One region of the Clostridium omnivorum genome, then DNA from elsewhere that is predicted to be linked to it. Evidence: riboswitches for the same ligand, from Rfam matches in the RefSeq annotation. Region 1 holds a riboswitch; the other holds the start of a gene.
The links. Region 1 has a riboswitch for cobalamin ahead of bsdE14_RS04760 (YitT family protein). Riboswitches for the same ligand answer to the same signal wherever they lie in the genome.

Region 1 (15,193 bases):
TATATTATTTATTTAAAAAAAACATGAAAAAGTTCCCAAATAATTACTTTAATGCTTTAGTATCTTAAAATAAATATAATAAAGGTCTAAAAAAAATACATATTTAGTCGATATATAACTAATAGATAATATTTTTGGATGGCTAAAGGAGGGGGATTGCTATGGAAAAGAGAAAATTTATCGTAAGGAGTTCAATTTTAGCCTTAGGGCTGCTAGCCTATTATGTAACATGTATGCTAGGTATGGATACTTTGAGCAATATAATATCCCCTATTCTGCTATTTATTTCAGCTTATTATATTTATTATGCTTATAAAAATACATATGAAACTCATGTTAGCTGGCTGCTTTTATCTTTGGCTTGCCTAAGTTATGGCATAGGTGATTTTGTATGGGCTTATTATGCAATTGTATTGAAACTCGACCCTACAGAAATAACTATGTTTTCCTATCTCTATTTGATACCAAATATTTTTATAGCAGCAGCTGTTTTAGCTTATTTTTTAACTTATTTTCGAAAGTGGAATATTATTCAATTGGGATTGGACTTTATCGCAACTATGACTATTGGTATCAGTTTGTTATGGGTAATTATTTTTAAAGATAATTTTAGCACAGCCTTATTATTTGATGCGGAGAACTTAGCAATCTTTTTATACATATTAACAGACTTCATTGCAGTAAGTAATATTTTTATAATGTTTATATCAGTTAGAAGAAGAAAAATCTCAGATACTTTAAAGTTAATTATAATCTCTGTATTTTTGTACACAGGTGCAGATTTAGTAAATTCTTATCAGATGTTAAATAATACCTATAAGCCAAACTCTTTAATAGATGTAATTTTTATTTTCGCACTAATGTTGTTTGCTTTTGCAAGCGTACTTGAGTTATACAAGCCAACTAAACATCCTAAGGATATTGAGTTCTCATTACCTGAAAATATAGGCAAGAGCTCAAAGATAAGGCTCTTGTTATTAGCACCACTATTATTATTGTTAGTTGGTTCCTTTAAATTGAATGTTACACTATTGTTTTTTTCTATTATAGTACTTCATCAAATGTTAAGTGGATATGTACAAAACACTGCAGTTAATGAGTCTTTACTAAAGAGAGAAAAATCGCTAAACGATTCACTTGAAGGAAAGATTAAGATAAGAACTGAGGAACTTATAGATCTTAATAGTGAGTTAGAGAGAATTTCAAGGGAAGATTCTATAACTGGCCTCAATAATCGTAGATATTTTATGGACGAGCTAGAAAAAATGATTAAAAATGCTAAGGGAAATCATACGGTAGTATTATTATATATGGATTTGGATAGGTTTAAAGCTATAAATGATTCCTTTGGACATGATATGGGAGATAAAGTATTAATTGAAATAGCTAATAGGCTTAAAAGTTTAAAAAATAATTCTATGCTTTTGGCTCGTTTAGGTGGAGACGAATTTGTCATTGCTATGGATGGTCAATTTGAAAAATATCTAATTTTTAAATTGGCTGAGGACATAATAAAGTTATGCAATAAACCTATTATTATTGAGCCATATCAGTTTAAGGTAATGCTTAGTATAGGAATTTCAATATATCCAAAGGATGCAGTAGATAGAAACATGCTAATGAAAAATGCAGATATTGCAATGTATTATGCAAAGTCAGAAAACAGCAAGCATTATGCTTTTTTTAACTCTCTAATAAGTGAGAAGATCCAGCGAAATCATGAAATAGAGTTATTACTAAGAAAGGCAGATTATGATAAGGAATTTGAGCTTTACTTTCAACCTCAGTTTAGCATTCCTAGTGAAGAAATAGTAGGTGCAGAAGCGCTGCTTAGGTGGAAAAACCCTCGTAAGGGATTTATATCGCCAGGTGAATTTATACCTATTGCTGAAGAGTGTGGAGCTATTGTGGATATAGGGTACTGGGTTATAAATAAAGCGTTAGATCAGATTTATCATTGGAATACTAAATATAAAAGACAGCTTAGAATTGGAATAAACATTTCGCCAAAGCAAGTTGATAGTATTAACTTTATGGAAAACCTTGAAAATACAATTAAGAATAAAAAGGTTAGCCCATGCTGGCTAGACGTAGAGATTACAGAAAGCAGTGCCATGAAAAGTGAGATAGCAATGGAAGAATTATTTAATGCACTTGCAAGTTTAGGTGTGCTAATATCAATAGATGACTTTGGAACTGGGTATTCCTCACTTAGTTATATTAAACGTTTTGATATAGATCGAATAAAGATTGCAAAGCAGTTGATTGATGGAATATGCGATGATTATAGCGATGAGCAGATTATTAAGGCTATAATAATGATGACAAAGGCTATGGGGCTTAGAACTATAGCAGAAGGTGTAGAGAAGCATGAACAGTTAGACAAGTTAATAGAACTTGGATGTGATGAAATACAAGGCTATATTTTTGATAAACCCTTACCTGCTTCTGAATTTGAAGAAAAATACTTAAAGAACTGACAGAGATGAGAAGCAGATTTTCAGAACTTTATGAATGATTTTAGTCATAAAATAACAAAGAACATACAAAAATGAAGGATATCCGTCAAAATAGGAAGCATTTTAAGTGTAAAAGCATTATAACTGTGAAAATAGCAGGATATGAAATTTGAATTATGTGTGCTTTTAAAATACAATTAATATAAAGATATAAGTGAATAATAAATTTTAGGTTTTCTATTAATATGAAATTAAAAGGGAATGTGGTAAAAGCCACAACAGCCCCCGCTACTGTGATAGCCTACAAATCTTGTTAACCACTGGCTGAAAAGTTGGGAAGGAAAGAGGAGGATAAAGCTAGAGTCAGGAGACCTGCCTAGGATTTTGCAGCAAGCTTTCGGAGGGAAAGAAATTGTGGTATCTGTAATTTAGTGTACATTGAATATGTAAGAATGCATAAGTGTAAAAGCTTTATGTTTATTTTATTAAGATATTTAAGATACTGTAAAAGGCTTTTCATAAAGGCCTTTTTTGTTTTAATTTAATGTATACTTTTCTTCTAATTTAAGAAAACTGCTGCCAATGCTCACTATATAAAATTAATAGAGAGAAGGCATGTTAAATGGTAAAAGAAAAAAAGGACTTTTTTAAAAGAATAGCTTTAGTAAGCTTGGGGAGTCTTCTATATGCGATAGCAATAAATATTTTTATAGCTCCTCATAGGCTTTTAAGCGGAGGAATAGCTGGGATTTCACTACTAACGCAATATATAACCAATGTACCATCAGGATATTGGGTTTTTATATTGAATATACCTATATTCATATTGGGACTTAAAAAGGTAGACAAGGATTTTGTATTTTTTAGTATGATAGGTATGGTAACAATGTCCATATTTCTAGTATTGACAAAAAATATATCTAGCATTTTCGTAGTAAAGGATTTGTTTATTTCTACTTTATTTGGTGCTGTGATTAGCGGATTTGGAATGGGATTAATATTTAGAAATAGAGCTTCGCAAGGAGGTACTGATATAATAGCAGTGATAATCAGAAATAAAAATGGAGCAAAGATGTCCACTTTGTATTTCATATTAAATGGAGCTATTGTACTATTAGGAGTATTTTTCACAAATCTTGAACTAACTCTTTATACTGTGGTTTTAATGTTTGTAAAATCAATAGTGATAGATAAAGTTATATCAGGGTTTGAGCAAAAAAAGATTATCATGATTGTTACTGAAAAGGAAAAAGAAATGTCAAATATGATAATGAAAGAAACAGGCAGAGGAACTACTTATCTTTATGGAGAAGGGTCATATTCAGGCGAAAAGAAAAAGATAATTTATAGCTTGTTGACTACAAAAGAATTAAATCATATAAAAGGTTTAGTTGAAAAAATAGACAGCAATGCGTTAATTTCTATTTCAGAAGCTGAAGAGATAAGAGGTAAAGGATTTTTAAAACCTGCTTTATAAATTTAGATAATTATGAATAAGCAGCTAAAATTCAATTTTAGCTGCTTATTCATTTGTGCAATTTTTGTACATAAAATCATTTCATGATTAAAAAGTATATGATTATGACATTATATAGAAATGTTGTATTAATTTATGGTAAAATTTTATATATGCATGATAAAATATACAAGCTTTAAGGGGGGATTATATTGAGATTAAACAAATGGGGGATTGGAATTTTTATAGCTATTGTTTTTACAGTGCTATTAAGCAGTAAAGTTCAAGCAGAGGAAATAAAGCTAAAAAGCGATATTATTAAAGCTGAAATTAATCAGGATGGCTCAATGAGTGCCGTTGAAGATCTCAGTTTTGATATTTCAGGTAAGTATAATGGTGTATATAAGGACATTTCTTTTGATAAAGCAGAAGGCATTTCAAATATAACTGTTTCAGAGCTTAAAGGAAGTGAAGCGGCTTATAAGGAAGTGAAATCAGCTAGCAATGGAGACAAAGGAGTATATAGCATAGAAAATAAGTCTAACAGTGTAAAATTAAAAATATATTCTCCATCAAAAGATGAGATAAAAAACTTTAGAATAACTTATAAAATTCCTGGAGCAGTAAAAAAATATAATGATATTGGGGAGCTATATTGGAAGTTCATAGGCAGCAGTAATGAAACGAAAATAGACAATCTGCAAATTAATGTAGTACTTCCTAATGGATCAAAAAAGGAAGAGATGAAGGTTTTTGCGCATGGACCTTTAGATGGAGCATGGAAAATAAAGGACGATAGAATTATAAATTTCTCAGCTTTAAACGTACCAAAAGGAAGATATGTGGAGGTTAGAACCTTATTTCCTAAAGAACTAATCCCACAGGCTAAAGTAAGTAGTAATGAAAACAAATTTGAAAGCATAATGGCAGAAGAAAATAGATATGCTAATGAAAAAATAGAAAAGGAAAGAGAAAGACAAAAGCTTATAGAGGATACAAAAATTATTGCTCTTCTTATGAGTGTTGTAAGCTTATTAATTATTGGCTACATTTTTGTTAGTAGAAAAAAATATTCCAATATAGAGGATTTATTGGCAGCAAAAGATATTGCAAATTATAATCCAGCTATATTAGCTTATAATGCAAAAGAGAGATTAATGCCAAATGATTTAATGGCTGCCGTTATGGAACTTTCAAGACGAGGGTATTTAAGCATTGAGGGTAAAACTGATGAATATAAAATTAAAAGGATAAGGAAAAAAGATGATAATACATATAAACATGAAGCATATTTAATGCATCTGCTTATAGATGAAATAGGAGATGGAAATTCTGTAAGCTTAGACACCATAAAAAATTACAGTAAGAACAAGCCTAATGATCTCAGAAGGCAATTTGCACTTTGGAGAGGCGAAGTAAAGCTTGAAGCAGATAAACTTAATCTCCGGGATAAAAAGGCCGGCAATCTGAAAAGCTTTGTAATTATATTTGAGATTATACTAATAGCAGCGGCTATATTTTTGATTTCTTTGGGAAATATGTACGGCTTTATAAGTATTATTGCTTCTTCATTAACTTTTGCAGCTGTTTTTTTAATTAATACTAGAACACTAGAGAGTGAATTACAGTTAGCGCTGTGGAATAACATGAAGAGAAGAATTAAAAAATTGAACAAGTATGAAATTGAGGAGCTCCAAAAGGAACCTATGCAAGGGGAAATATATCTTATATATGCAGTTTCAATGGGGTTAAGAAGTGATCTGCTTGATAAAATAACTCCAAAGGAAGAAAATGATATTGAGGTAACAGATTCAAGCTTTTGGGCTATGTATTATGTAATGAGTAGTGATGATGATAGCTTTTATAATTCCTTTGAAACATCACTTAAAAATACAGAATACAGCGGAAGCTTTAGCTCCAGTGACAGCAGTGGAGGTTTTGACAGCGGCGGTGGCGGAGGAGCTGGAGGATTTTAATGAGGTAAGAGGTAAGAGGTAAGAGGTAAGAGGTAAGAGGTAAGAGGTAAGAGGTAAGAGGTAAGAGGTTAAAAAGGAATTTTGCCCAAAGGCAAAATTCCTTTTTTTAATAAGTATATAGAATAACCTTAGCTATCAAGCAATAAAAGATAAACGGTACAAATATAAAAAGGTAAGAAGAGAATTAAAAAAACTATAACCTTGGCGTTAAGGTTATAGAAGAGTAAAATATTTAACGGCGGGTGATATTATGGAGAGTAAATATTATAGAATTGAAGAAGTTGCTACAAGAACTGGCCTCACTAAAAGGGCTATAAGATATTATGAGGATATTAAACTAATAAAGCCAGTTAGGACTGAGTCCTCTTACAGAATGTATACAGAAGAAGATGTAGAAAAAATTGTAAGGATTAGAGAACTAAGAGACACTTTAGGCTTCTCTCTAAATGAAGTAAGGGATATTTTTGAGCTTGAAATGGATTTAAAGAGTATATTTAGGGGGGAGAAGCAGGATGTGGAACTAGTAAACAAATCTAAGGAAATAATTAAAGAGCAAATCAAGCTTGTTGAGGGGAAACAGAAAATTCTAAATAGAGCTATGAATAAATATGAAGAACTTCTTGAAAGGTTGGAAGAATTAGATCGCAGCAAATAATATACTAATGGAGGACATGAAATGAAGAAAGATAATTATAAATGGATAGCACTTTCCTGTACAACTATAGGTGCACTATTTTCTGTATTAAGTGGAAGCACATTAATGATAGCACTTCCGGTTATAATGAAAGACTTAAATGCAAGTATGAACGTTGTTACTTGGACAATCATGGGATATATGCTTGCTATGACTATATTAGTTCCATCTATAGGAAGAATGGCCGATATGGTAGGTAGAAAGAAGCTTTACGTAAGTGGCTTTGCGCTATTTACTGTTGCATCCTTGCTATGCGCAATATCTCAAACAGGAGTACAGCTTTTAATATATAGATTAATCCAAGCAGTTGGGGGCTCTTTAATGGTGGCTAATAGTACTGCAATAGTGGCAGATGCATTTCCTAAAAAAGAACTTGGAAAGGCTTTAGGGATTAATAGCATGATTATAAGTATAGCTTCAGTTATAGGACCAATATTAGGTGGTTTTTTGATAAATGTAGGCTGGAGAAGTATATTTTATATAAATATTCCAATAGGCATTATAGGAACTCTTTGGGCTGCATTTCAGCTTAAGGAGACAAGCGTACTATCAGAAAAACAAAAATTTGATATAAAAGGTACATTAACATTTTCAACTGGTATGCTAGCACTTTTAGTAGCATTATCCTTTGGCGGATTTATTGGGTGGTTCAACTTTGCTGTAATAGGTCTTATTGCAGTTTCTATAGCACTTTTATGGTGGTTTGTTAGAATAGAAAATAAAACAGAGGAGCCTATGCTTGATTTAAGGCTTTTAAAAACAAGGGTATTAGCTTTTGCCTATGCAAGTAATCTTTTGAATGGTGTGGCTAGAGGGGCAGTTACCTTCCTGCTTATATTTTTCTTTCAAGGAATTAAGGGAATTGACCCAATAGTTGCTGGTATGCTATTAGCCCCTATGGCTATATCAATGATGATAATTTCTCCAATTAGCGGATATTTATCAGACAAATATGGTGCAAGAATTTTAAGTTCCGTAGGACTACTAGTATCAGCAATAGGGTTGCTTGGTATGATGTTTATAACATCCACAACATCAGTAGCAGAACTTGTTATATGGATGCTTATTATGGGAATAGGCTCTGGAATGTTCTTCTCACCAAATACAAGTGCCATAATGGGTATGGTTCCTGCCAATAAAAGAGGAGTAGCTGCAGGCGTTAGAACAATGGCAACTAATGCTGGAAATGTATTAAGTATAGCTATATCTATGGCAATAATATCTTCTAGTATATCACCAGATGCAATGCAGGCCTTATTTATAGGCACTCAAGTAGGTTCAGAAGGTATTGCCATTGGACAATTTGTTTCAGGATTAAGAATGGCTTTTACTATATCCTTTATATTCAGTATAATCGCTGCTGTAATATCTTATCTGAGAGGACCAGAGCCAGTTTGGTCTCAAGAAGAAAATGCAGCATAAAATTAATAAAATATATAAAACTCGGGTGTGAACCCGAGTTTTTATATATCATCAGTTTTGTAACTTATTGTTTTATTTAACCATTTTAAAATATCATTATAATCTAACCTCTAAAAATATCTAAAAAGTGTTTGGCACTAGTAGATATATATTTATCTTTTATCCAAATTGCTGCAATTTGTGATTGAAGAAAAGAATCTTCTATTATCTTAAGTTTTAGATTGTTATTTGGAACAAGATTAATTGCAGAATATGGTACAATTCCGATTCCAAGTCCAGATGCAGCCCATAGCAAAGTAGTTCTGGCATCATCATTTTTGCAGAAAAACTTTGGTTCAAAGCCAGCGCTTTCACATCTCTCTTTTATCAGAGCTTCAAATCTCCTGTAAACAATTAATGGCTTATCTTTTAGTTCCAAAAGTGAAATTTTTTCATTTTTATTGTCCCAGTCAAGAGTTTGACTCATTACTGCTACCATAGGTTCTGGATCAGCTAGAATGTAATCAAAGCCTTCCATATTAAATGGAGTCCTTACAATTCCTATTTGTATTAATCCATTATGGAGATACTCAATTATTTTATAGGTGTTGCCCTCATATATTTCAAAATTAACTAAAGGATATACGTCATGAAATATCTTTAATCTTTTATCAAATAGTGTAGGGCCTGAAGAGGAAACTGTGCCTATAGATAATGTTCCCTGCATGCCCTTGCTTAAATCTCTTAATTCTTTATATGTAACCTCAGTAAGTTCAACAATTTGCTCAGCACGGTTCCTCAAGACTTGTCCTGCGTCAGTGAGGTGAATTTTCTTACTCCCCCTATCTACTAGCCTTACACCTAGTTCATCCTCCAGAGTTTTAAGTTGATAGCTCAGTGGCGGCTGAGACATATTCAGCTTTTTAGCAGCTGAGGTTATCTGTTCCTCCTCTGCAATAGTTAGAAAGTATTTAAGTTGCTTAATATCCAATTATTAAACCTCCTATCATATAAAAATTGTATGGAATGCATATATATTAAATATTTTTTGTATGTCATAATTTGTGATATTATAATAACGTATTTAGATACAGATAACAAGGGAAATTATTTATAGATACAAAATAGAATTGGAGGAAGTGCTTGTGTTTAAGCTGATAAAATTTTTAAAACCATATAAAAAGCAGGTAATACTTGGCCCGGCATTTAAACTGCTAGAAGCAATCTTAGAATTACTTATTCCATTCTTCATGGCTAGACTTATTGACTATGGTGTAAAGGCTGGTAATTCAGGATATGTTTTTAAAATAGGAGCACTTATGATATTAACTGCAATTATAGGTGCAGGTTCAGCATATGTATGCCAGTACTATGCATCAATTGTGTCCCAAGGTTTTGGAACAGACCTTAGAAATAGGATATTTGAAAAGATAGGTGAATTTTCTTTTAATGAAATAGATATGTTTGGAACTACTTCTTTGGTTAATAGAATTACTAGTGATGTAAATCAGCTTCAGTTCGCAGTAGCTATGCTTATAAGACTTGTAATTAGAGTTCCATTTTTGTGTATAGGCGGACTTATTATGGCAATGGCAATAAATTTAAAGCTGTCTATAATTTTATTTGTTATTATGCCTGTTTTTGCAGGAACTCTATATATGATAATGTCAAAGACTATTCCGCTATATAAAAATGTTCAAAAAAGGCTTGATGGAGTTTCTACTGTGGTAAGGGAAAATTTATCTGGGGTGAGAGTGGTTAGAGCCTTTGCTAGGATTGATAATGAAAGAAAAAGATTCAATAAAGTAAATAGAGAATATGCAGAAACTGCGATTGCAGTGGGTAGGATATCTGCACTATTAAACCCAGTGACAATTGTAATAATAAATTTAGGCGTTGCAGCAGTATTATGGTTTGGCGGAGTACAGGTATATTCAGGAAGCATGACTCAAGGAGAAATAATTGCTTATATAAATTACATAAATATTATTTTATCAGCACTAATTGTGTTAGCAAATTTAGTAATTACCTTTACCAAGGCTGCAGCTTCTGCTAATCGTGTTAATGAAGTCTTAGCTGCTGAACCTTCTGTAGTAGACAGATCAGATAAAAATGCGGTTATTAATGGGATTAAAAGGGAAGCATTAATAGAATTTAAAAATGTGAGCTTTTCTTATAAGGAAGCTTCTGAATATGCCTTAAGAAATATTTCCTTTAAAATAAATCAGGGAGAGACTGTTGGAATCATTGGCTCTACAGGCTCTGGGAAAACTACATTAATTAATTTAATTTGTCGTTTTTATGATGTTTCAGAAGGTGCAGTATTAATAAATGGCATAGATGTAAGAGAGCAGTCTCAGAAGGAACTAAGAAAAAACATAGGACTTGTAGCCCAAAAGGCTGTTTTATTTACTGGTACTGTTATTGAAAACATAAGGTGGGGCAATGAAAGTGCAAGTATAGAAGAAATAGTTGAAGCAGCTAAAACTGCACAGTCAAATGATTTTATAAAAAGGCTGCCTGATGGATATAATACGCTGATTTCTCAAGGTGGAATTAATTTATCAGGTGGCCAAAAGCAGAGACTTACCATAGCAAGAGCGCTAGTGAAAAAACCTAAGGTACTTATTTTAGATGACAGTTCAAGTGCTCTAGACTATGCAACGGATGCAGCACTTAGAAAGCAGCTAAAGGAAAGTACAAGTAATATGACTGTTGTTGTAGTTACACAAAGAATAGCTACAATTAAAAACGCTGATAAGATAATTGTTATGGATGATGGTGAAATTGTGTCCATAGGAAACAATGATGAACTGCTGGAAAAGTGTGAAGTGTATAGGGAAATATATAATTCACAGTTTAATGGCGAGGTGGAATAATGGATAAGAATAAAACCTTAAAGAGGCTTTTTAGCTATATAAAAAAGTATAAAATGCATGTTGTTTTTTCTATAATTACAGCTATCTTAGGTAATGTGTTAGTAATTATTGGTCCATATATAGTGGGAAAAGGTATTGATAAAATTGTAGGAAAAGGGCAAGTTGACTTTAATGCAGTATTAAAAATAATAATTGTAGTTGCGGCTCTGTATGTTACAAGTGCTGTATTTCAGTGGGGACTTCAAGTACTTACAAGTATTATAGCTAATAGAACAATAGAGGATATTAGAAGTGATGCTTTTGAAAAGCTAACTAGAATGCCTCTAAAGTTTTATGATGATAATGCTCATGGTGAGATTATGACAAGGCTTACAAATGATCTTGAATTTGTATCAGAAGGGCTTTATCAAGGAATTACACAATTTGTATCTGGAATTGTAGCTATTGTTGGTTCTCTTATTTTCATGGCGGTTTTAAGCCCTGCTATTACAATGGTAGTAGTATTGATGACACCAGTATGTTTTAAAATTGCTTCTTTTATTACGAAAAGCTCTAATAGATTATTTAAGGAGCAATCAAAAACAATTGGAGAATTAAATGGATATATTGAAGAAATTATAGGTAATCAAAAGATAGTGAAAGCTTTTGGCTACGAGGAAAGGTCACAGGAAAAATTCAATGAAATTAATCAAAGGCTTTATAAATGTGGAAGATGGGCACAATTTTATTCATCCCTAGTTAACCCATCTACAAGGCTTGTTAACAATATAACCTATATATTACTTGGTATAACTGGAGGATTATCTGCCATAGCAGGAAGACTTACTATAGGTAATATTTCTAGCTTTTTAACTTATTCAACTCAATTTTCTCAGCCAATAAACAATATAACTAGTGTTGCAACGCAGCTGCAAGCTGCTATTGCTTCAGCAGAAAGGGTATTTAAAATTTTAGATAAAGAGGAAGAAATGCCTGAAAGTGAGGACTTAATTACTTTGAGTAGTACTAATGGAAAGGTTAGCTTTAATAATGTTTCTTTTTCCTATTCTAAAGAAAGACCTCTTATAAAAAACTTTAATCTAAAGGTGGAAAGCGGAAGCCGCATAGCCATTGTTGGACCAACTGGTGCTGGTAAAACAACTCTTGTTAATCTACTTATGAGGTTCTATGAGGTGGACAATGGAAAAATCTTTGTTGATGATATAGATATAAAAACAGTTACAAAGGACAGTGTTAGAAAATCCTTTGGAATGGTGCTTCAGGATACTTGGCTTTTTTCAGGTACAATACGTGATAATATCTCCTATGGAAAGCCAGAGGCCACAGAAGAAGAGATAATTGCGGCAGCGAAGGCAGCAAATGCTCATAGTTTTATAAAAAGGCTTCATAGGGGATATGATACTTTGATTACTGAAGGTGGAGGTAATCTATCCCAAGGGCAAAAGCAGCTGCTTACCATAGCAAGAGTTATGCTTGCACTGCCATCCATGCTGATACTAGATGAAGCAACAAGCAGTGTAGATACAAGAACAGAAGCTAATATTCAAAAGGCTTTTGATAAGATGATGAAGGGAAGAACAAGCTTCATTATTGCTCATAGGCTTTCTACTATTAAGGAAGCTGATTTAATCCTTGTACTAAATAACGGACAAATAGTAGAACAAGGTAATCATGAAGAATTGCTGCAGAGGAAAGGATTTTATTCTAAGCTATATTATAGTCAATATGAAGGTCAATAAGATTTAATATGTATATTTTAAAGTTAGGATTCTTATGTAAGTTTCCTAACTTTTTTAGTTTTCTTAATAATACAGCTTAATTTGGCACTTGTCTAATTGTATAACATATAATGAACTATCAAACAATAGAGGTGATTTATATGCTTTTTTTTGATGATATAGAACCAGAACAGCTTACATTGTTTGCTAGCTTTTTAGCTGTAGCCATATCTGAAGGAAGAACAGCTGGAGAGCTAAACATACTAGGGGAATTTCTTTCAACGTTAGGTGATTCAGTTTCATTAATTGCAGCACAAAAAGAATTTTTAATTAGTATTCAAGAAGAAAAGAATAATACAAATGATAAGGAATAGAATAAAGGCTAAATTTACGTAAACATAAATTTATAAGTTAAACTATAGTTTATAAAGATGCTTGTTTAATATACTATGCTGATGTAAAATATATATATTAAGAGTAAAAGTTATTTGTTTTTTATCAAATAACTTTTATCATATTATTAGTGGTTAGGAGTTGTTTATATGAGATCAAATATGAGCGATATTTTAGACATTGCAACGAGTAAAGGTTTAACTTATCAACAAAAGCTTGTTAATCTTGCAGGCGTAGCAGGGAGGCTCTTAGATCCTAGAGATATACTTGGCTATACTGATGAAGAAATGATGTATATTGAAAATGAAATGATTTGCGATTTAAATGAAGGATATGCAATATACAGTCCTAGATATATTGTTCCAGACTACTATGTACTATTATCTAAAGGCTGTGAATTTTTAGATATAAAGCCTCCTGAGGACTTGGACGAACTGCTTGATAGTCTCTTAATTCTATACAGCCATGTACCTTCAATAACTTCCTTTCCTGTATTTATAGGTGATCTTGATAAGCTAATAGATCCATTTATAACAGATGAAGTGAAGGATTATATAAAAATCAAAAGGTTTTTAAATCATGTGGACAAGACTATAGCAGATTCCTTCTGTCATGCAGATATAGGACCTGAAAAGACCAAAGCAGGCGAGCTTATATTGAAAGCGGTAATGGAGCTTGAAAATCCTACACCTAATATGACTATAAGATATGATAAAGATATTACACCAAGGGACTTTGCGTTAAAGGCTGCTGAGGCATGCTTAAAGGTGTCAAAACCATCCTTCAGTAATGATAAAAAGTATTGTCATGATGTAGGGGATCACAGAATAGTAAGCTGCTACAATGCACTTCCTCACGGCGGCGGGGCCTATACTCTTCCAAGACTAAGACTCGGAACAATTGTAAAAGGTGTTAAGTCACTAGAGGAATTATTAAATCACAGGCTGCCGAAGGTGACTAATGCTATGGCTACTATGATAGATAAGAGAATAAAGTTTCTTGTTGAAAAGTCAAATTTCTTTGAAACATCATTTCTTGTAAAAGAGGGCTTCATAAAGAGAGAAAACTTCACAGCAATGTTTGGAATTGTTGGACTTGCTGATGCAGTAAATTATATTTTAAAGCTTGAAGGGTTAAATGAGAGATTTGGTACTTCAAAGCGCGGTGATGAAATAGGACACAGCATACTAAAGGTTGTAGATGGTATTGCAAATACCCATGAAGCTGTATACTGTGAGAGAACTAATGATAGATACCTTATGCATGCTCAAGTAGGTGCAAGTTTGAGTGCAGAGGATTATGATAATACTCCAGCTCATAGAATAGCAATAGGGGATGAGCCTATTCTGCCAGTGCATATTAAACAAGCAGCACCTTTCCATGAGTATTTCATCTCAGGCACTGGAGATTTATTTGCTCTAGACCAAACCTACTTAAATAAATTAGATGCTGTGCTTGATATAATAGAGGGAGCTTTTGCTTCTGGAGCTAGGTACATTACAACCTACCTTAATAACACAGACCTAATTAGAGTTACGGGCTACTTAGTAAAAAAGAGTGATGCTATGAAGGCTGGACAAGGCCAGGCAATGCTTAGGGATACAGATATATTAGGCTTTGGATCAAATGACAGGGCTCATGTATTTGAGAGAAGAGTTAGAAAAGATGGAGAATAAGGCTGTTGTAAACAGAATTATACCTTTTTCCAATGTGGATGGACCAGGAAACAGATTAGCAATATTTTTTCAGGGGTGCAATATAAGATGTGTTTATTGTCATAACCCAGAGACTATAAATCACTGCATTAATTGCGGTGAATGCGTGATTAAGTGTCCAACAAAAGCAATAAAAAACATTGATGGAAAGGTGAATTTTGAGGAAAAAGTTTGTGCAGAGTGTGATCAGTGTATTAGAACCTGCCGCTTTAATTCTTCTCCAAGGACAACTTTATATAGTGCTCAGGAGTTATACAACATTATTGATGAATATAAGCTCTTTATAAGAGGCATTACAGTTTCAGGCGGTGAGCCTACATTAAGAGCAGATTTTATAACTGAATTATTCAAAATGGTAAGGCCTTTAGGGCTTACCTGCTTTGTTGATACAAATGGCTTTTTTGATAAAGATGAAATAGCTGAGCTTATAAAAGTCACAGACAAGTTCATGGTAGATATAAAAGCTGTGGATAAAATCCAGAGCCTCTGTGAAACAAAACTT
Region 2 (15,193 bases), 3.3 Mb from region 1:
TTAAGTGGCATGATTGCTGCTAATAATCTGGCTTATTATGCTAAAATATCTAGAAAGTATTAATTTATTTAGAAACTTTAATAAACACCCAATAGGAAAGTACTAAAATTAATAAAGCAAGGAAATCAATGAATATACCTCCAAACTTTTTTTTCTGTTTCCAAACGGAGCCTCCTAATTTAAAGGTATAATAAGAACAATATATGAAAATTAATATAAAAATAAACTTCATAATATAAATCACCTTTCCTATTGGGTTTCACTTTCTTTATTCGGCGGCTTTAATGCTTTACCAAACCCTCTTATGGTAACTTTATAATGAATTTTCACATTAGCCTCAGGGTATTTTGCAGACCAGGAATAGTTTTTATAGGCGTTATAAGTTAAAAAATTTTTTCTAGCTTCATTTTCCCATAAAAATGGATCACCTTTAAATTCTTTTTGAGTCTTTTCTACAAGATTTAGCGAACTAGTCTCAAATTCATTTTCTATTGCATTTTTAAGAATAGTTTGTTTTTCTGTATCCTCAGGGTAATTTACAAAACTAGGAATACTAAGGACTTCAATAGTAATTGGCACCGTGACATCTATTAAAGGGACATCTTTGTTTGTATCAATATATATCTTAGTTTTTTTATCCTTCTTGAGTCTCATTCCAATCATATATTTTGGGTCTAGAGGATCTACTTGAGAATAAAGAATACTTTGAAATTCTGGTGTACTTCTTAGCATAGATACTAATCGGGTTTCATCTCCGTTTAATCTTCCTACCATTTTCCCATCTTTTAGCACTGCTGAACCTATTATCTCAGTTGAAGTTTTTGATGTCATTCCAATTTCGCCAGGTAGATAATCAGATTCATTTTTTCCACCCTTTACAGAAAATATTTTTGTAGTTCCGTAGTTAGCTATGAAAATACTTTCTCCTTGTTCAGTACGCTGTATAAATCTATTGATGTTGGAGCGTGGCGGTACATATCCAATTTGTTTCCACCTTTGAGTCATTAGCTGATAAAACTTTGTAGGACTGCTTTCTAATATCATCTTATTATTATTTATGAATTCCTCGGCTGTCTCTCTTGTAATCATTAATCCCATAGATCTCCTCATTTCCTCATCTCTTAGGCTAGCCTCTAAAATTGGATAGAACTTATAGCTTTTAGCAAAGTCTTCTCCAACAATTAAAACTCTTGAATGAGAAAGAGTTATTTTTCTCGTTATTGCAATACCAACTAAGTCTCTTGCAGAAAAAAAATCTGGTGAATTTATTGTTATAATTTCAGAGGTTGCTTTCTCACTGCTTCCCATAGCGCTTCCGGTTGCACTAGGTCCTGATTGAGACACAGTTTTAACAATTTGAAAAGTTACTCTTATTGAATTTTTGGGGCCATTATCTATTCCAATAGCTCCAACATATCCTTGCTCTTCAAATTCAACCTTATCCCAGCAGCCAGTAAATAATATTGAACTAGAGATAAATAAGCAAACAAGTATCTTATTTTTATTTTTCATTTATATAATCCCCCTTAAACTGTGAGATTATTAAAAGAATAAAAGGCAGTGAAAAAAGCGTAACTAAAGTTAATCTATCTAAAATTGTCCTTATTATTTGTACATATTGAATATAATTATCTAAAAGAAGTCCAATCAATAGGCTTAAACTAGCACATGGAAGCAAAAGAGCTTTAAGCTTATTAAGCTTAAGTGTAGAGTTAATTAATGCAGCATCCATATAAAGATATATAGAAAAACGAGTAACAGAGGTAATTACCCATATTATTAAAAACACAGCTTCAGTATTGCCAACAAATCTGCCTATATAAATAAGCCTAGCTAGTGTTTGATAAGGATAGCTTATAATTGTAACTGACGGATAGTCAAATGCCATAATATATACAGCACCAAATAATGAAAGAATTATTGCCACTATAGAAAGTCCTAGAATGCTTGCTTTTTTATAGCTGCTATAACTTTTTACTTCCGGGAAAAACACAGAAAAAAATATAATTTCTCCATAAATAGTACTATACATAAAACCATTTTTAGCAATATCCTTTATTCCAGGACCTAATAGTGGAAATAGATACCCAGGATTTAGATCCTTAAAGATTAAAGCTATATAAACCACTATGGATATTATCATTAGTGGTAATGTTAGCCATGCGATTCTTCCAATTGCATTAAGTCCTAGAAGTGCAACTATCAAGCATGTGCCAACCAGAGTAAAATATAAAACCAGAATAGGCGTTCTGTTATAAAACATTGCAGTTAATATACCAACATAGCTTCGCGTATTAAATGCTGAAAAACATAAAAGTTCTATAAATAGGGTCATTCCTAATATTAGTCCTATATATTTTCCTGTTAATTTATAGGTAATATCAATAATATTCAGATTCTTATACCGTTTTAATAATTTTAAAAGAGCTAACAATGATATAAATGGAATAATAACAGAAATCAGAGTCATAATCCAGGAGGCATCCATTGCAACTTTAAAAATATAAGTTGGTGTAGCATCAGTTACTTCAATAGCTATAGAAGAAAATATTACTGCAAAGAATTCTCGCACTCCAAGTTTTCTTTTACTATCATCTAACACGGTATCAATCTCCATTTCGCTTTCTGCTTCTAATTTTATCTAAAGGATGCATATTTAATGGTCTAATGCTCTGTTTTCTTATAGCTGGTTTCATAATTGTATCCTTTGATGATTTATAAAATGGTGTCGTTGGAGATAAAAATGGAACACCAAAGGATTCCACTGTACTTATATAGGCAAGTAATATAGTAAAACACGCTGATACACCAAAAAAACCTAAAAAACTTCCGGCAAAAAGCAGTATATAACTAGACAATCTAATTAAAAAATATAAGCTAGAATCAGTTATACCAAAAGATGCAAGCCCTGTTACAGAAACAACAATAACGTTTATAGGGCTTACTATATTTGCTTCGACAGCAGCCTGACCAAGTATAAGAGCACCAACAATACCTATAGTGTTTCCTAACAGTGATGGAGCTGCAATACCTGCCTCTCTCATGAGATCAAAGGCCAATTGCATAACTAGTACTTCTAGCGTGGAGGGCAATGGGAGCTTTTCTCTGCTAGCAGCTATAGCTAAGGTTAAATCTGTGGGAAGCATATCAATGTGATAACTGCTGATAGCTAGATATAAACCGGGGGTTAAAAGTGCTAAAAAAGTTGCCAATGCGCGAAATATTCTAGAAAAATTCCCATATGGCCATCTATAATATTGATCTATAGGAACATGAAACAAGTTCCAAAAAGTTATAGGCGCTATGAGGCAGTATGGAGACCCCTGCATAGCTATTGCTATGTGTCCCTCCTGAAGAAATGCTGCTACTCTATCTGGCCTTTCTGTGAATAACATGGTAGGGACAATTGAATAGGTTTTGTCTTCTATGTATTGTTCTAAATAGGACAAACTCTGAATATTATCTGATTTAATTTTGTAAATTCTTTTTTTTATATCGGAAATTAATTCTGGAGACGCTATGTCCTTTATATATAATATAAAAACTTCATTGTAAACTGAGCCTTCCATAACAAGGCTTTCACAAACAAGTTTTGGGTCTTTTAAATACTTTCTAATGAGGGATTTATTAACCGTACAAGACTCTGTAAATGATTCTTTAGGACCTCTAATTGAATTTTCAACTGTTGGCTTTTCAACTGACCTGCTTTCAAATTCTGTAGATGATATTGAAATAGCCCTTGTATACCCATATACAAGTAGTATAGTATTTCCATTAACAATTTCATCTACAATTTGCTTGTAAGTATCAACCATTTTAACATTTCTACTTGATATTACATTTCTTATTAAATATGTACCTACATCTATTTCAGTATTAATAAAACTAGGAGTAACTTTCCTCTGCAAAGGTTTAATGATATCAGTTTGAATTAAATCTGTGCTAGCAGTTCCCAATAGATAAATCAGCTTTCCATCACAATCCAATGAACTGATGTTAACATCCCTCACGATAAAGTCTTTATTTTCTGGATAGACAAAAATAGCTCCTAACTTATTAAGATTATAGTTCATATCATCACTTATAGGGATGTCCTTTCCTCTGTCACTAAATTTATCTGTTGCTAAATTACTAGTTTTAGAAGAATACATTGAGATCACCACCTTTGTTATTACAATTTAGTGTTTGTGATTTTAGTAAATATATTCATGTTTTATGTAATGTATAAAAGATTGATAGATCAAGCATAAATAAACAAAAATTTAACATCTCATATATTTACAACAAACACCAGAAGCTGTAAGATACTATTAATACTATTTAATTTTAGGGGGATTGTATATGTTTTTAAAGGAACTAAATAAAAAAGAAGCAGCTGCTTTTGTTAGTCTTATCGAAAATTTGGCTAAGGCAGATAATGTTTATGCTGAATGTGAGAAAGCTTTAATTGATAGTTATGTTGAAGAACTTTCTTTAGCTTCTGAGAATCGCATAACTTTAACTTTCGAAGCTTCAGTTAAAGAGTTAAAAGAAGCCTCTTCTAAAATAAAAAACATAATTTATTTTGAGCTCGTTGGGGTTGCATTATTAGATGGTGCTTATGAGGAAAATGAAATAGAGTTTTTGAATAATCTTGCTGGAAGCTTCAATATAAGCAGTGATAAGCAAACTGCTTATGTAGATTACTTTAAAAAAGTAAAAACTGCTTATGATAATGATATAGTTGATGCCGAAACAAAGATTGCAGTATTAGAAGCCTCAGCTTTGAAACTTATAGAAGAATAGTAAAAAACATGGTGTCTTGTAAGAAAATAAGACACCATGTTTTTTTATAACCGTAGTATATAATTATAAATATATTAGTATATGAACTTAGAAATGTATTTATTTTTTGTTGCGCATTTAAGTAAAAGAAATCTTGCTAATTTTAACAGTTTTATTAACTATTCAATTTAAAATATAAATAAATTCATGAATGTTATATAATTTAAAAGACAATAGTTTTTAAACTTTAATATAGTGCCGTATTGTATGATTAAAAAATGTTAATTTTTTATAATGAATATAAGTATATTAAGTTTAGTACTAAAAAATTATGGGGAGTAAGTGGAAATATGAATAATAACGAACATATAACAAAAAAAGGATTAATTACGTCAATTGCAGGTTATTTAATTTTTATATTAGTTTATTGGGTTGCATTTTATGAACTAAATAATTTATGTAGGTTTGGAAGACTGCATAATAATTTAACGGTGTTTTTTGGGTGTATGATATTCTTTTTGGCATGGTTCATAATTTTATTAATTAACAGAATAAAAAAACGTGCAAATGAACCACAAAAGAGTGAAGATAGCAATGAGCTTTACTCACATTATAAAGCTATATCAACAATTATAACAATTATAGCTATTAGCCTTATAACAATTTTTTATGGAGTAAAAATATATCATAGCGCAATAAATTATAATGGAAAGCTTTCATGGATCTTAGGTGATTTAAAAAATAAAAAAACTGTAAAGCTTGAGCAAGATAATATATATGAGAATGGCATAGAAGGGATTTTTACAGATATCAATAAAAAAGTAGCAATGCCAGAAAAATTATATATTTCAAATAGTTTTAGTATTAATTTTGATTCTAATGGAAAAATTACGTCTTTTGATACATATCTTTATGGAAAAACTTCTAAGAATGTACTAGAAAGCTTTTTAATTAGTTATGACAGTAAAAAATCGAGAAATATAATTATATATTTAAATGGTCATGTGAATGCAGATTATAGTGATGATAAGCTTTTAGAACCACTTCTAAAGACAATGAAGGTAATCCCACTTAAAAAGACAGTTAGTAATTGGCCTGAAAAACAATTTGGTATTATTTATTATGGTAAACGAAGCTTTGGGTATAATTCATCAGGTATAGTTAATATTGATTCAAAGGGAAATACAAATTCTGATGTTAAGGCTATTTCTGAAATAATTGGATATACCGTTTCAGTGTTTGTGCCTGGAAAAGAAAATAAGTATACTCCTGTAAGATATAACTTGATTGACGGGTTAGATAATCTAAATCTTTCTGAGCCCCCAAAAGAAAATAGTGATAAAAAGATTTCTAAAAAAACAAATAATTCTACAGATGAATTTTATTTATCTGAGTTAATTGGCTATCGCCTAGAAGTAACTGGAGCAGCTGCAGGAAGTAGAGCATATTCATTAAACCTCACTTCAGATGGTGGAGTTACATGGAAGACAATTAATGAGGATCCTTTCTCCGGAAACATTGGAACTGCAGCAGGTGTAGTTTTTTTGAATGATAAACTTGGTTTTTTATGCTTATCTCACAGTGGCGGCAGCAATGGACAACTGTATCGCACAGATGATGGTGGAGTGTCATTTAAAAAGGTAGACTTTCCAAGTTTAAACGTAACACTAGCTAATGGAAAAACCTATAATCCTTTCGATTTACCAGGAATGCCTTTTGAAAAAGATGGTGTATTTAGTGTATTGATTGGTCAAGGAGCGGATGGAGATTATAATGGAGGTAGCAAAGCCCTATATCAATCACAGGATCAAGGAAAGACCTGGAACTTTATAAAGGAAGCTTCGCAAAATTAAATTAAAAGAATAGAGTATGAATATGATAGTGAGCCACAGCATGCCAATTATAATAAAACTTTGTATAAACCGTTTTTAGATGATTATAGAATTTCCTATCCAAGAGATCACTTAATAGAGGCAGCAGAAGCAATTGAGGATGGAGTAGAATTAATTGGCTATACAGCTTGGGGATGTATAGCCTTAGTAAGCTTGCAACTGTTCAATTAAAGAAAAGGAATGTCTTGCTATTTTTCCATATATTTTCTTCCCCAAATGCATAGCTCAGTTAATACATGTTCTAAAGACTTTCCTCTATCAGTAGATATATACTCTACTCTAGGAGGAATAGTTGCATATGCAATTCTTTCAATTAGTCCATCACTTTCTAAGTATTTCAATTCTTGAGCCAGTATTTTATGGCTTATACTAGGAATAGATTTTTTTAGCTGACCATATCGTATTGGCTGACCTTTTAATATGTGCCACAGTACAATAGCTCTCCACTTACTTCCAATTACCGTCATGGCAAAACCTAAAGAACATTTAAAATCCTTCTGCCTTTTTTTCTGATTCGGGAATTTTTCAATTATATCCTTAACCACGCTGCAACCTTCTTTCCAAATGGTAAGTAGCTGACTAATAAGTGCGTACTTGTATGAGTATTCAAGTAAAACTATAATTAATTATATAATATCTAGATATTAATTACCACAAGCTAAGATAAGGAATTCAAGTTATATACTAAAATATATTTGGAGGTCAAATCATGTCTAGAAAATACAATTTATATCAAATTGACTCATTTACAAAGGAAAAATTTACAGGAAATCCAGCAGGGGTAATTACAAATGCAGATGGATTAACTGACAATGAAATGCAGCAAATTGCAAGGGAGCTAAATAATTCTGAGACTGCCTTTATATTTTCTTCTAGTAGTAATGAATATGATGCTAATGTGCGCTTTTTTACTCCAACTAGCGAAGTACCAATATGTGGCCATGCTACAATAGCTTCCCATTATGCACGTGCAGTTGAGAAGGGGCTTGATTCTTCAAGGGTTTATCATAGGACAGGTGCTGGTATTTTGCCAGTTGATGTAATAAAAGAAAAAGATGATTACAAAATTGTTATGACTCAAGGTAAAATTGAGTTTGGCCAATTTATTGATGGTACAAATAAAGAGGAGCTTATTTCTGCCCTTAATATAACAAGCAGTGATTTGCTAGAAAACTGCAAGATTCAGATTGTGTCTACAGGTCACTCTAAGGTTATGATAGGTATAAAAAATATTGAAACTTTAAATTCATTGCAGCCCAATTTTGATGCGCTTTCTAAGTTAAGCAAGAATATAAAATGTAACGGTTATTATGTTTTCACTGTTGATTCTATAGATAGTGATATTTTAATTCATGGCAGAATGTTTGCTCCAGCAATAGGAATCAATGAGGATCCCGTAACAGGAAATGCAAATGGTCCTTTAGGAGCGTATCTTGTTCATCATAATCTAATTAAGCACGACAACTCAATATTTAAATTCAAAGCAAAGCAGGGAGAAGCTATAAAACGCGCAGGAGTTATTGAAGTTGAAGTAAAAATAGAAGATAACGAGCCTGTAGAAGTTAAAGTATCAGGAAGTGCCGTGATCATATTTAAATCTGAACTACTATTATAGGATAAAAATAAGGGAATTAAACTTAAGCTGAACAATGCAGATAAATTATAAAAGAAGAAAATATTGATATACCAAAACAAACTGAATTTCAAAACCAAGAAACTATTATAAAAAAAGCAGCATCAATTTAACAAAAATAAATTGATGCCGTTCTTTTATAAATTCATAAGTCTGCCTAGCTTAATAGGATTTTGGGTTAAAGAAGATAAATTAATATGCTCAGTGCATGTAAATACAAGACAGGTTGATGGACCTGCAGATTTATATATGTCTACATATCCTTCTGGTTCATATATGAATTTACAATTAACATTTTTGCATAACATTTCGATTTCTTCAAAAATTCCTTTAGAACCAATTGGAACTATATCATTAATTTCATTTAATTTTATAAGTTCCTTAATGTAATTAAGCTGAACTATCTCATTATCATATAATCCATTTATCTCATTTCCCACCTTGGGAATTCCAAGACAATAAATAAAATCTCCTGATCTAGATTTAGCAGCTCTAATTTTATCATTTTCACATATTCCCACAACAGTAATTCCAAGAGCAGTCTGGCTTGTTTCTATGTTTTTCTCTGTACTTATAGCCATAGGTATAGATCCCAGATTAGCAGCTTTGAGCTCTTCTAAAACTCCATTAATAATTTCATCACCAGTAGGACTTGGCTCGTTTGAAATAGCAATGCTAATAGTTTTTGGAATGGCATTAACTGAAAGCACCTCCATAAGTACCACTCTAACAGTAAACCTTCCTGTGATATAGGGTGATACTTTTACAACATCATTTTGCTTAAGACCAATTCCTCCGCAGGAATCACAGGCGGTTACTATTGAGTAATTGCTATCTATTTGAACAACTTCAACATCTCTCCCTTTATAGCCCACCTTTAAAAATACCTACCATTTCTTTAGGAATAGCTCTTTTTATTGGCTTGAGCACTAAAACTCCAAGGATTATATTGAGAACACTTGCAGCTGTTAAAGGCACCAACGCACCTAAAAAAACGGGCATTCCCATACCGGGAATTAAAATAAGTGTTGCAGGACATACTACTCCATTTAATATAATACCTATAACAATTGCTATAATAATATTTGTTTTTTTAGCACAGAAGTTAAATATGAGCATTATTATTGCCATTTCAATTCCTATTAAAATATGAATAGGTAGGCTAAGAGGAAAACCACCTAGACCAGCTGAGGCCATGTGACCTAAAAAGCCTACTATTGCTCCTGGAATACCACCAAGCAATAGAGCTGCTAAATAAGCAGGTAGAGAATCAAAGGCTATGCTGCTTGTTATAGGATTAGGCAGTTTTATGTATCCCCCCACAACACTCATTGCTATAAATAGAGCAAGTAGAACTATTTGTCTTGTTTTAATTTGATTTTTCATAAAATCACTCTCCTTAAAAAATTTAATTTAATAAAAATAAAAAAGTTCTTGAATACACTTATTGCGTATTCAAGAACTTTACCATCATTCTCTTACAGATTTCCTAAAAAATTCTACTCATAAAAGGCAGGTCTCCTGGCTAACGGATTAGCAAGTTTTTCACCTTCCCAGTGAAAACCAGTGGTATAATAAAAACTCTACCGTATACAGTGGCGGGTCCGCTGAGGATTTTCACCCCATTTCCTATTCTCCCATAAAGGGCACCTTTTTAAGTAAATATGTATAATTTCACTAATAATATAGCATATTTAATTAGCCATGACAAGCATATTACAGATGCAAATAAAAAAATAATTATATCTTAATTTCAATTTCAGATAAATTTAAAGCTTTTCCTCCAACCTTAACTTCAATAATATTTTTCTCATGAATCTTTAGGAATACAATTATTTCTGATGGTTTTTTCATTGTATAACCTTGTTCAAAAACAATATGTTCTTCGTCCTTTGAATTGATTTTATCATGTTTAAACAGGTAACTGGCAAGAGCACCACTGGATGTACCAGTTGCAGATTCTTCGGATATTCCATAAAGCGGAGCAAAATTTCTGCAGTGAGCATCTGAGCCATTAACTGTGTCAAAAGTGAATAAATGATAACCAGTTGAATTATATTTTTTGCTAACTGCTGATACTTTATCAAAATCGGGTCTTATGCTTTTTAATATTTCTATATTTTTTATAGGAACAATGATGTCCCTAAGTCCAGTGGATACAACTTGTACTGGCAAGTCTTCTTGTATTCCTGCTGTAGTAATATTCAATGAATCTGCAATTTCGCTTTTTGAAATTATTTCATAAAAGCTTGGAATTGTCTGATTCATTATAATAGACATGTCTTTATTTGCCTCTACTTTTAAAATACCTGCTCCAGTCTCCTGCGTGTACACACCAGGCTTTATTTCACCTAGGCTAAGCAGCAGGGAAAAGACTCCTACAGTTGCATGTCCGCATAGCTCTACTTCTTCAGTAGGTGTAAAAAATCTCACCTTGAAATCAGCTTTGTTTGACTTCATAATAAAGGCGGTTTCACTGAAACCAATGATACCTGCAATCTTTTTCATATCATTTTCTGAGAGAGCATCAGCATTTAATACAACTGCCGCAGGATTTCCTCCTTCAATTGATTTTGCAAAGGAGTTTAGAGTATATGCTTTTATTTTCATCATAAATTCCCCCTTTACATAAATATATCATTTCAATTAGTTTAAATAAACAGAAAATAAGTTAGATCAATTATAAATAGCATAACTTAAAGATATTTTACATAATTATTATTAAATATGAGACTTATATTTTTACATAAGTGAATACTTAAAGGAGATTAAAAAATAATGAATGATTATGCATTAACTCCGCTAGAGGTAGCTGAAATACTGAAAATATCAAAAAATACCGTTTATGAGCTAATAAAAAAAGGGGAACTTAATGCTTATAAGGTAGGCAAAAAGATCAGAATTGATATGGTAGATGTAGATGAATACAAGAATAGCACCAAAAGCAATATAGCTAAGAGAAATTATATTTCTCAAAGTAATAATGAAATTGACAATAGCACTTTCATTATTTCTGGACAAGATATAATGCTAGATATTTTGACAAGACATTTAGAATTAAATTGCAAAGGCTTTCATGCCTTTAAATCTTATGAAGGTAGCTATAATGGTCTTTATGAACTATATCAAGGTAAAGTAAGTGCAGCCACTGCACATCTATGGGATGGAGATACTGGTCAGTACAATATTCCTTATGTAAAAAGAATGCTGCCGGGGGTCCAAGCTGTAATTATTCACTTAGCTAAAAGAATGCAGGGTTTTTATGTAGCAAAAGGGAATCCAAAAAAAATCAAATGCTGGGAGGATTTAATCCGTTCTGACATTACTATTATTAATAGGGAGAAGGGCAGCGGTACTAGAGTGCTGCTAGATGAACATTTGAGAAAGCTTGGTATAAGTCCTTCAAAGATAAATGGATATAAAAGTGAATGTGCTTCACATTTAGCTATAGCTAGTGCAGTAGCTCGAGGTGAGGCAGATGTAGGTATTGGAAACGAAAAAAGTGGACTACAGGTAAAGAACATTGAGTTTATACCTATTCAACAGGAAAGTTACGAACTAATAATAAAAAAAGAAGATTGTAATAAGCCTAATTATCAAGCTGTTCTTAATGTTATAAATTCAGATGAATTTAAGACGGAGCTTCAAGGGATTGGCGGTTATGATATAACTGATACTGGCAAAGTGGCAGGGGAGACTTGATTTAAAAGCACAATGGAGTCATATTTATATGACTCCATTTTTTACACGCTCTTTTATCTTTTATTTACTAGATTTACTTTTCTCGATCCACTATTTGCCCAATAATTTGAAAGTGTTATAACCACTAAAGATATAATGAAAATGATGAAAACCCAACAAAATGCGGATGTCATATCTCCACCTTCCACAGCAAAGAATATTGCTATTGGAATAGTCTGAGTTTTGCCTGGAATATTTCCTGCCAGCATTAGTGTAGCACCGAACTCTCCAAGTGCTCTTGCAAAAGCTAATACAGTTCCTGCAGCTATTCCTGGCCACCCAAGAGGAACAGCGATAGTCCAAAATATCCTAAATTCAGATACCCCTAGAGTTCTTGCAGCGTTCAATATATTTTCATCAATAAGTTCAAAGGCTCCCGAGGTGGCTTTATACATCAATGGAAAGGCAACTACAGTTGCTGCAATTACTGTGGCAGGCCATGAAAATATAAGCTTTATACCTAGAGAAAATAAAATACTTCCAATAGCACCGTTTTTTCCAAATAAAAGTAAAAGAAAAAAACCCAGCACAGTTGGTGGAAGCACCATTGGTAGTGTAAATAGAGCATCAAAAAACACCTTGAATTTACCTTTCTTATTTCTCATGAACCATGCAGCTAAAATACCTATAAAAAAAGTGATTAAAGTTGAAGCAACTGCAGTTTTAGAGGAAATCCATAAAGGTGAGAAATCGAAATTCAAGATATTTCACTCCTAACGTTTATTTTATACCTGTCTTGAAGCCACATTTTTCAAAGACAGACTTAGCTTTATCCGAAGTCAAAAACTTCATGAATTTATTAGCAGCGCCATTATTTTTGCTAGATTTTATTACTGCGGTTGGATAAACTACTGGATCATGGGAATCAGCAGGTGCAGTTGCAACAACTTGTATCTTAGTAGATACCTTAGCATCAGTAGAATATACTATGCCTGCATCTGCATTTCCTGTCTCTACCCAAGTTAGCACTTCCTTTACATCCTTGCCATATACAGCTTTAGCCTTTATTTTATCTACCACGCCTAATTTAGTAAAAACTTGTTCTGCATATTGCCCAGCTGGTACACTCTTAGGTTCACCAAGTGCTATTTTTTTTGCTTTATCAGTTGTTAAATCATCAAAGCATTTTATTGTGGCATTATCTTTTGGAACTACTAAAACTATATCATTTAGCAAAAGGTTAATTTTTGATTCTTTATTTATTAAATCTTTGCTTTGAAGTACATCCATCTGTTTTGTAGCTGCAGATATAAATATATCAACATCGGCTCCTTGCTCAATTTGCTGCTGAAGTGTGCCTGAAGAGCCATAGTTAATTGTTAGCTTAACATTTGTGTTTTCATCAGTATATATTTTCTTAACTTCATCAAGAGATTCCTTTAAACTGGCTGCAGCTGATATGCTTAAAGTTTCAGGTTTAGCTTGTTGTTTTGTACATCCTAGGAACATGGAGAATGATGCTGTAACTAAAAATAAAGAAGTAAGTTTAAATAATCTTTTCATTATAATTGCCTCCTTATATTTATCTTAAAACAACAAAATATTACATAAATGATTAAAACATAATAAATTAAATTGAGTTTGCTATGTTTAGTAACGTTTCATACTACTATAATATGCATAGACAAGCATGAAAAGAATTATTTTGTATTATCATCAAATAAAGTAATTATAACTAAAGCAGCTGTAAAAGTTTGACACTATAAATCGCGTATAATATAATCATTTGTATATACAAAAAATTACATTAATCTCTAATACTCACAAATTTAATACTTTGTTACTGTGAGGAATATTAGAGATATAGTAAATAATATTTAAATAGGGGGCTTATATCATGGGGATTTTATACCAAGCAACAAGTTTAATTGACTGGGGAATTTGGCTTTTTGTCCTTTTTGCTTTAATGGCTTTCAATGAATTCGGCCGTTCAACAAAATGGGGAGGAATTATATTATTTTTTATTGTACCTTTAATATTAACTATTTTTGTTTGGCCAACAACAGCAGCACCAGGAAATGAATATGGTACAGGAACTTGGTTTAACTGGGTTAAAACATACTCTGCTTTGGCAGGCTGTTTGGGATTCATGGCTCTTCGTTATATTCCATCATTATCAAAGAAAAAGTGGGCATTATGTTTTCCACCACTTATATTGGCACTTAATATTTTTGAAGCAGCTATTCGTGACTTCCAGTGCTTTTCCTTTGGTGCTTGGAACGGGGCTAGAGTGGACAATCTTTGGTTAATGTCAGGACCATGGAATATCATGAATGGCTTAGCTGGACTATTAAATATCATAACTATATGTGGTTGGCTTGGAATTTTTATTTCTAAAGACAGAACAAAGGATATGATTTGGCCAGATATGATCTGGGCTTGGATAATAGCTTATGACTTATGGAATTTTGCATATACCTACAATTGTATTGCAGACCATTCCTTCTATTGTGGTTTAGCATTGCTACTCTCCTGCACTATACCTACCTTTTTTATAAAAAAAGGAGCATGGTTGCAGCATCGAGCACAAACACTTGGATTATGGATTATGTTTGTTATGACTGTACCATCTTTTGCAGACCGTATAGCACCTATACCTACTACGCATAATGCAACTGCATTTTTTGTAGTAAGCTTAATATCATTACTAGCTAATCTTTCATTAGCTGTTTACCAGTTTAATAAAATCTTCAAGAACAAGCTAAACCCATTTAAAGATGAAATCTATGCAGGAACAAAAGTATATAAAGAAGTGGTTCAAGATAACATATAGTAAAAATGAGAAATCCATGGATAATCCATGGATTTCTCATTTTTATTCTTCTTTCTTCTCTAAATGCTTATCTACTGACTCCCTAAGTATTCCATATATAACGGCAACCACTGGAACACCAATTATTAATCCAACAATACCAAAGAGGCCACTTCCAACTACTATTGCTAATAATACCCAGATTCCTGGCAGCCCAATGGTATTTCCAACTATACGTGGCTGAATGATATTACCGTCGATTTGCTGGAGCACAATGATAAAAATAACAAAAACAAGCGCTTTAACAGGGTTTATCATTAAAATAATAAATGTACTTGGTACAGCACCAATGATTGGCCCAAAAACTGGAATTAAATTAGTAAGAGTTTGAATTACACTTACAAGCATTGC

Region 2: another riboswitch for cobalamin. It lies ahead of bsdE14_RS20670 (ECF transporter S component); the one in region 1 lies ahead of bsdE14_RS04760 (YitT family protein).

The regions. Positions count from the first base shown of each region.
Region 1 covers NZ_BRXR01000001.1:1,027,457-1,042,649, reverse strand. Annotated here, with positions in the region: gene bsdE14_RS04765 (putative bifunctional diguanylate cyclase/phosphodiesterase) at 162-2,480, shown strand; cobalamin riboswitch at 2,673-2,853, shown strand; gene bsdE14_RS04760 (YitT family protein) at 3,082-3,936, shown strand; gene bsdE14_RS04755 (DUF2207 domain-containing protein) at 4,128-5,891, shown strand; gene bsdE14_RS04750 (MerR family transcriptional regulator) at 6,142-6,546, shown strand; gene bsdE14_RS04745 (MFS transporter) at 6,568-8,007, shown strand; gene bsdE14_RS04740 (LysR family transcriptional regulator) at 8,111-8,977, opposite strand; gene bsdE14_RS04735 (ABC transporter ATP-binding protein) at 9,132-10,865, shown strand; gene bsdE14_RS04730 (ABC transporter ATP-binding protein) at 10,865-12,604, shown strand; gene bsdE14_RS04725 (DUF6774 domain-containing protein) at 12,745-12,957, shown strand; gene bsdE14_RS04720 (YjjI family glycine radical enzyme) at 13,126-14,652, shown strand; gene bsdE14_RS04715 (YjjW family glycine radical enzyme activase) at 14,621-15,193, shown strand, end outside.
Region 2 covers NZ_BRXR01000001.1:4,340,916-4,356,108, forward strand. Annotated here, with positions in the region: gene bsdE14_RS20620 (flavin monoamine oxidase family protein) at 1-63, shown strand, start outside; gene bsdE14_RS20625 (Ger(x)C family spore germination protein) at 250-1,512, opposite strand; gene bsdE14_RS20630 (GerAB/ArcD/ProY family transporter) at 1,502-2,617, opposite strand; gene bsdE14_RS20635 (spore germination protein) at 2,607-4,151, opposite strand; gene bsdE14_RS20640 (TerB family tellurite resistance protein) at 4,342-4,785, shown strand; gene bsdE14_RS20645 (WD40/YVTN/BNR-like repeat-containing protein) at 5,115-6,617, shown strand; partial or broken gene bsdE14_RS20650 (family 1 glycosylhydrolase) at 6,684-6,835, shown strand; gene bsdE14_RS20655 (winged helix-turn-helix transcriptional regulator) at 6,845-7,201, opposite strand; gene bsdE14_RS20660 (PhzF family isomerase) at 7,366-8,271, shown strand; gene bsdE14_RS20665 (alpha-ribazole kinase) at 8,427-9,164, opposite strand; gene bsdE14_RS20670 (ECF transporter S component) at 9,154-9,675, opposite strand; cobalamin riboswitch at 9,783-9,958, opposite strand; gene bsdE14_RS20675 (PhzF family phenazine biosynthesis protein) at 10,030-10,899, opposite strand; gene bsdE14_RS20680 (helix-turn-helix transcriptional regulator) at 11,065-11,991, shown strand; gene modB (molybdate ABC transporter permease subunit) at 12,045-12,731, opposite strand; gene modA (molybdate ABC transporter substrate-binding protein) at 12,751-13,533, opposite strand; gene bsdE14_RS20695 (DUF5692 family protein) at 13,868-14,803, shown strand; gene bsdE14_RS20700 (AI-2E family transporter) at 14,846-15,193, opposite strand, start outside.